One region of the Cytobacillus sp. FSL K6-0129 genome, then DNA from elsewhere that is predicted to be linked to it. Evidence: riboswitches for the same ligand, from Rfam matches in the RefSeq annotation. Region 1 holds a riboswitch; the other holds the start of a gene.

Region 1 (3,419 bases):
ACAGAAAGACCTTTAAGTAGACCTTTAAAGTCTTTTGTTTTTGGAGCTTCGAAAGATAGTGTTTCTAATACTAGAATGTTCTCTTCCGCAACTTTAGTAGATAACGCTGATTTGATAGCTAAGCGACGAACTTTTTTAGGTAATTTATAGCTATAGCTGCGTGGTACAGGACCAAATACAGTACCGCCTCCGCGCCATTGTGGTGAACGAATTGAACCTTGACGAGCACGACCTGTGCCTTTTTGACGCCATGGTTTACGTCCTCCGCCAGCTACTTCAGAACGAATTTTAGTTTTATGAGTTCCTTGACGTAGAGAAGCTCTTTGCATAATAACAGCTTCAAACATCACGTGGTTGTTTGGCTCGATACCAAAGATTGAGTCGTTCAGCTCAATATCGCCAACTTGTGAACCACTTTGGTTTAATAATGCAACTTTAGGCATTCTTACTTCCTCCTTTCCGGGTTATTACTTTGCTTTAACCGCACTTACTAGTTTTAGAAGCGCTTTTTTAGAGCCAGGTACATTACCTTTTACTAATAGAAGATTGCGTTCTGCATCTACTTTTACGATTTCAAGGTTTTGTACTGTGATTTGTTCTCCGCCCATGCGACCAGGTAATAGTTTACCTTTAAATACGCGGTTTGGAGCAACAGGACCCATTGAACCTGGGCGACGGTGGTAACGTGAACCGTGTGCCATTGGTCCGCGAGATTGTCCGTGGCGTTTAATTGCACCTTGGAAACCTTTACCTTTTGAAATTCCTGTTACATCAATTTTTTCACCTTCAGCGAAAATATCAACTTTGACTTCCTGACCAACTTCATACTCAGCTAAGTCAGCTCCGCGTAATTCGCGAACGAAGCGCTTAGGAGTAGTATCAGCTTTAGCAGCGTGTCCTTTTTCCGGTTTGTTTGAAAGCTTTTCGCGTTTATCTTCAAAACCGATTTGGATTGCTTCGTATCCATCAGTATCAACTGATTTCTTTTGAAGAACAACGTTTGGAGTAGCTTCAACCACTGTTACCGGGATAAGATCACCGTTTTCAGCAAATACTTGAGTCATACCAATCTTTCTTCCTAAGATTCCTTTGGTCATTTCAGTCACACCTCCTAGATTGTTTTAATGTATTAATTAAAGTTTAATTTCGATATCAACACCAGATGGTAAGTCTAAACGCATTAATGAATCGACTGTTTGTGGTGTTGGATTAATGATGTCGATTAAACGTTTGTGTGTACGCATTTCGAATTGCTCACGAGAATCTTTATATTTATGCACCGCACGAAGAATTGTGTAAACTGACTTTTCAGTTGGCAATGGGATTGGACCAGATACAGCCGCACCAGAGCGTTTTGCAGTTTCAACGATTTTTTCAGCAGATTGATCAAGAATTCTGTGATCATAAGCTTTTAAACGAATACGAATTTTTTGTTTTGCCATTATTTTCCCTCCTTTTCGCCTATTTTCATATAGACATTCTCCGTGAAAATTTCCCACACACTCGCCATGGCAAAGCGGCCGGGTGTGTCAGCAACCTTTCACTTCATCGCAGTCAAAGACCAACATTGTCTATTATACAGAAAAGACATAACAAATGCAACTATTGATTGCGTTTCTCTCTGTTCTGCACACTTTTAACATTATAACTGCTGTTAATAGTGTTTTCAAGTATATCTTCCTCTTTACATCATTTTCTAAAAAAACGCTTACTTAATTACTTATTTTTAAATTTTCTAAATTTTTATTTGACAAACATAGACTCATTCATGTAAATTTTAGTCAATAAAATATTTTTTATTTCTTATCATGAGAGGTTGAGGGATAGGCCCGATGACACCTCAGCAACCATCAATAGTGAACACTATTGAAAAGGTGCTAATTCCTACAAGCTATACGCTTGAAAGATGAGAAGATGACTATGATAATAATAGGCCTTCTTCTTGAGGGCCTTTTTTATTTTCTCTTTGGCTTCTCATCCATTGAATTCAACAAAATATGAATTGAAGGAGTGAGACCTTTGAACTTCCTTGAAAAAATGAAGAACCAAGTATTAATTGCTGACGGTGCGATAGGAACACTTCTTTATTCTTATGGTACGGATACATGTTTTGAAGAGTTAAACCTCTCAGCACCGGAACAAATTCAGCACATTCATCAAGCCTATCTCCATGCAGGTGCTGATTTAATTCAAACAAATTCCTATGCTGCGAATTATTTAAAATTGAAACGGTATGGCCTAGAGGATTCAGTCAAAGAGATTAATAGTGCGGCTGTAAAACTGGCACGATCTAGTATTCAACAGCACCAGGCATATGTGCTTGGCACAATTGGAGGTGTACGAGGATTAAACCCCCTCTCTATTCCTCTAGATGAAATTAAAAGTAACTTTCGTGAACAGCTATACTGCTTATTGTTAGAAGGCGTAGATGGGCTCCTTCTTGAAACATATTATGATTTAGAAGAATTAGAAACGGTTCTCTCTATTGCCCGGAAAGAAACGGATATAGCTATAATTGCCCAAGTGTCTTTACAAGAAATCGCTATATTACAAAATGGGACGTTAATTAATGACGCCTTAAAAAGGTTAGAAGCTAAAGGGGCAGATGTTGTCGGGGTAAACTGCCGTTTAGGTCCACATCATATGTTAGAGACACTCTCCTCCGTTGAATTACCTCAGCACGCGTTTCTCTCTGCATATCCTAACGCGAGTCTACCGGCCTATATCGATGGTACGATTCAATATAAGGAGAGTGAAGACTATTTTAGAAAATCAGCGAAGTCCTTCCTTAAGCAAGGTGTTCGACTGCTTGGTGGTTGCTGCGGAACGACACCTGGCCATATTAAAGCATTTGCAGACGAAGTTAGGCATGCTGTACCTATTATTGAAAAACAAGTAACAAATAAAAGGAAACCTAAAATAGAGAGAATTACAATCGAACGCACCAATACCCCGTTAGAGACACTTGTACAAAAAAAACGCACCATCATCGTCGAACTAGACCCACCTAAGAAGCTATCAACTGCTAAATTTTTTGAAGGTGCCAGAGCCTTAAAAGATGCTGGGGTTGATGCAATCACACTCGCAGATAACTCTCTTGCGACACCACGAATCGCAAATGAAGCCCTAGCACATATCATCCAAAAGGATACAAACGTTCGACCACTTGTCCACCTCTCCTGTAGAGATCGAAATTTAATCGGCTTACAATCACATCTCATGGGTCTTCATACATTGGGATTGCATGATATTTTAGCCATTACAGGGGATCCGGCAAGAGTTGGTAATTTCCCAGGCGCTTCATCTGTGTTTGATTTATCTTCCTTTGAATTAATAGAAATGATTAAACAATTTAATGAAGGAATTTCCCCTTCAGGTTCTGAACTTGGTGAAAATGCCGTCTTTTCTGTCGGGGCAGC
Region 2 (3,419 bases), 1.1 Mb from region 1:
GACTTGAAATGGGTAAGTGATGATATTGATGATTACTCAGGTTTAAACTTGAAATCAGAGGAGCAAGATGAACAAGCGTTAATAGATATGTTAGATAGTATCAATAATGGTGGCAATTTAGAAAAAACTTTAGATGTGGATCAAGTATTACGATATTTTGCAGTAAATACGGCTGTCGTTAGCATGGATAGTTACCAAGGGCAAATGAAGCACAACTATTATTTATATGAAAATGATGGTAAGTTCTCAATCATTCCGTGGGACTATAATATGGCATTTGGCGGCTTTGGAGTAGGTATGGGTGGCGGAGGACGCATGAACGGAGATTCTTCAATCGCTGAAGAAAACCAAAACAAAAATCAAAATCAGGAACAACAAGGTCTAGCACCAGGAGAAGGTGGGCAAGGTGAGGATGAACAAGGTCAAGTTCACCAAGCTGAAATGGGGAACTTCGATGGTGGCATGGGAAATAGTAATTTAATGAGTGAAGATACGATTAATTTCAGTATTTCCGAACCTGTAGCTGGTACTTCTTTAGATGAGAGGCCTTTACTTAATGCTTTATTGGCAAATGATGAATTTAAAAAGCAATATGAAGCATACCTTGAAAAGATTGCCGAAGAATATATGACAAAAGAGTCTTACCAAAATACAACTACACAAATTAGTACATTGATTCTTCCTTATGTAGAACAGGATCCTACCAAGTTTTATACAACAGAAGAATTTCTACAAGCAGTGCAAGGTGATGAGAGTTTACCAGCATTTGCTGAGGCGAGATCAGAATCGATACTTGCTCAGCTTTCAGGTGAATTAGAAGTAGAATCACAAGCTTCTGAAGTCAATAACATGTTCCCTAGCCGAGCAGGTGGTGATGACCAGGAAGGTCAAGAAAGAGGAGAAGTATTCCAACCGCCAAACGGTAATGAAGGAAACATTGATGGTGAAATGCCTGAACGTCCGCAAGGCAATGGAGACTTTCCGCAGGAAGGAGATTTTGAGACACCAGAAGGGTTTGAAGGTATGCCTGGTGGTGAGGGACGTGGACAAGAAGAGCAACCTAGTACAGTAAAGTTCAAAACGTCAGCAATCATCTTGTATGTGGGTCTAATCACAGCTTTATTAGGAACAACTTTTTTTATCTTCTTGTTTAAACGAAGAGGAAGATAAGTAAATGCATAAATAATCAAAATACTATTGACAATTAATTCAATACCCGATAAAATTTCCTTTATCAAAGCAACACATTAAATTTAATATGATTCTTATCGAGAGAGACTGAGGGACCAGGCCCGAAGATGTCCGGCAACCTCCTTTTAAAGGGAAGGTGCTAAATCCTGCAGAATGATTTCATTCTGAAAGATAAGGTTTAATAACAATCATTTGTTGAGCCTCTTTCAAAGTGAAAGAGGCTCATTTTATGTTGTAGAGGATTTAGGGAGGGTGAGGTAAATGATTGAAGTCAATCATTTAGTGAAAATTTATAAAAGCAAAAAGAAGCAAGTAATAGGGGTTGACAATGTATCCCTTTCTATTAAAGAAGGGGAAATATACGGGATTATTGGCTATAGTGGAGCAGGGAAAAGTTCTTTATTACGCTGTCTAAATTTATTGGAGAGACCGACATCTGGTGAAGTGAAAATTGATGGCGTTGATTTAACATCTTTAACAAGTAAAGAATTAAGAAAAGCAAGGCAGAAGATAGGTATGATTTTTCAGCATTTTTATTTAGCGAGTTCGAAGACAGTGTATGAGAATATTGCCTTTGCTTTAAAAGCGGCAGGTAAAAGCCCGAAAGAAATAGATATCAGGGTGAAAGAACTATTAGAATTAGTGGGTTTAGCAGATAAAATTCATCAGTATCCCACACAATTAAGTGGTGGTCAAAAGCAAAGGGTAGGAATAGCCAGAGCACTCGCTAATGATCCAAAGGTTTTACTTTGCGATGAAGCCACGTCAGCTCTAGACCCTAAAACAACAAAATCAATCCTGAACTTATTAAAATCAATTAATAAAAAGCTAGGATTAACCATCGTACTTATCACTCATGAGATGGAAGTAGTCAAAGAGATTTGTCATAGGTTAGCTGTTATGCAAGATGGAAAGGTCATAGAAGAGGGACCGGTGTATGATATATTTGCGAATCCAATTGAACCACTTACAAAGGATTTCATTCAGAGTGTTCTTCAATTTGACTTACCACAACAATTGATTGAAAACAGGAAGGGAACAATCATTAAGATTCAATTTAAAGGTGCAATAGCAGAAGAATCTGTTGTTTCTGAACTGTTCCAAACATTCAAAGTAAAAGGAAATATTCTTCACGGCAAGATTGAATATATTCAAGAAGTACCTCTTGGTATTTTTATTATGGAGTTGACTGGCGAAATACCTGAAATAGAAAGAGCTATACAATATATTCAAGAAAGAACACAGAATTTGGAGGTAGTTGAACATGTTGCTTGAGTCCATTCAGGCGTTACTTCCTGAACTAAATACAGCTGTATTACAAACAATTTATATGGTCGCCATTTCTTTAGTTGCGGCACTTATACTAGGTCTTCCACTAGGGATCTTATTATTCGTTACAGACGAAGGATTGTTCTTAAAGAATAGATTTGTAAATGCTGTTACCGGTTGGATTGTCAATTTGATCCGCTCTATTCCTTATATTATTTTGTTAGTAGCTCTATTGCCGTTAACAAAATTAATTGCAGGTTCAACTATTGGTCCTACAGCGGCTTCTGTTTCATTATCTGTAGCAGCGATTCCGTTTTTTGCAAGATTGGTAGAAACATCCTTAAGAGAAATAGATAAAGGAGTCATTGAATCTGCAGTAGCAGTAGGCGCTTCCCCTTGGATGATAATTAAGGAAATTCTTGTCCCAGAAGCGAAACCTGGAATTGTTCAAGGTTTAACGATTACGACTATTAGTTTAATTGGTTATTCAGCAATGGCAGGTATTATTGGCGGCGGTGGTATTGGTGATTTAGCGATACGTTTCGGTTACTATCGCTATGATAATGTCATTATGATTACGACAGTAATTGTCCTCGTTGTATTGGTGCAAATCATTCAAATTGGTGGGGATAAATTAACTAAATATGTAGATAAGAGATAATAAATTCAAACGATAGATATAGTAAAGGGGATGGAGCCTTTACTATATCTATTTATCCTAATGATTGAGTATTAAAGAGAAGATGGAAACAGACGGGGAGGAAGGATTCTATGAGCACGATAACAGCTTCATCTAAGGAAGCGTATTTAGCTGAACAACTCGCTCGACCATTTATTAAGACGGCTCAACAAGAAGAATTATTTCATAAAGCTACGATATTAGCAGAAGGATTTAGTAAGAGGGCGCAAAAGATTGATGAAAATGCAGAATTCCCTTTTGAAAATTTTGAAGAATTAAA

What was found. Region 1 has a riboswitch for S-adenosylmethionine ahead of MHI57_RS15690 (bifunctional homocysteine S-methyltransferase/methylenetetrahydrofolate reductase). Riboswitches for the same ligand answer to the same signal wherever they lie in the genome.
Region 2: it holds a riboswitch for S-adenosylmethionine, as region 1 does, so the genes downstream of both, MHI57_RS21810 (methionine ABC transporter ATP-binding protein) here and MHI57_RS15690 (bifunctional homocysteine S-methyltransferase/methylenetetrahydrofolate reductase) in region 1, are expected to answer to the same signal.

What each region holds. Positions count from the first base shown of each region.
Region 1 is NZ_JBBOXM010000001.1:3,158,435-3,161,853, reverse strand. It holds gene rplD (50S ribosomal protein L4) at 1-443, opposite strand, end outside; gene rplC (50S ribosomal protein L3) at 468-1,097, opposite strand; gene rpsJ (30S ribosomal protein S10) at 1,134-1,442, opposite strand; SAM riboswitch class I at 1,801-1,913, shown strand; gene MHI57_RS15690 (bifunctional homocysteine S-methyltransferase/methylenetetrahydrofolate reductase) at 2,020-3,419, shown strand, end outside.
Region 2 is NZ_JBBOXM010000001.1:4,274,496-4,277,914, forward strand. It holds gene MHI57_RS21805 (CotH kinase family protein) at 1-1,170, shown strand, start outside; SAM riboswitch class I at 1,263-1,369, shown strand; gene MHI57_RS21810 (methionine ABC transporter ATP-binding protein) at 1,453-2,466, shown strand; gene MHI57_RS21815 (methionine ABC transporter permease) at 2,456-3,121, shown strand; gene MHI57_RS21820 (acyl-CoA dehydrogenase family protein) at 3,232-3,419, shown strand, end outside.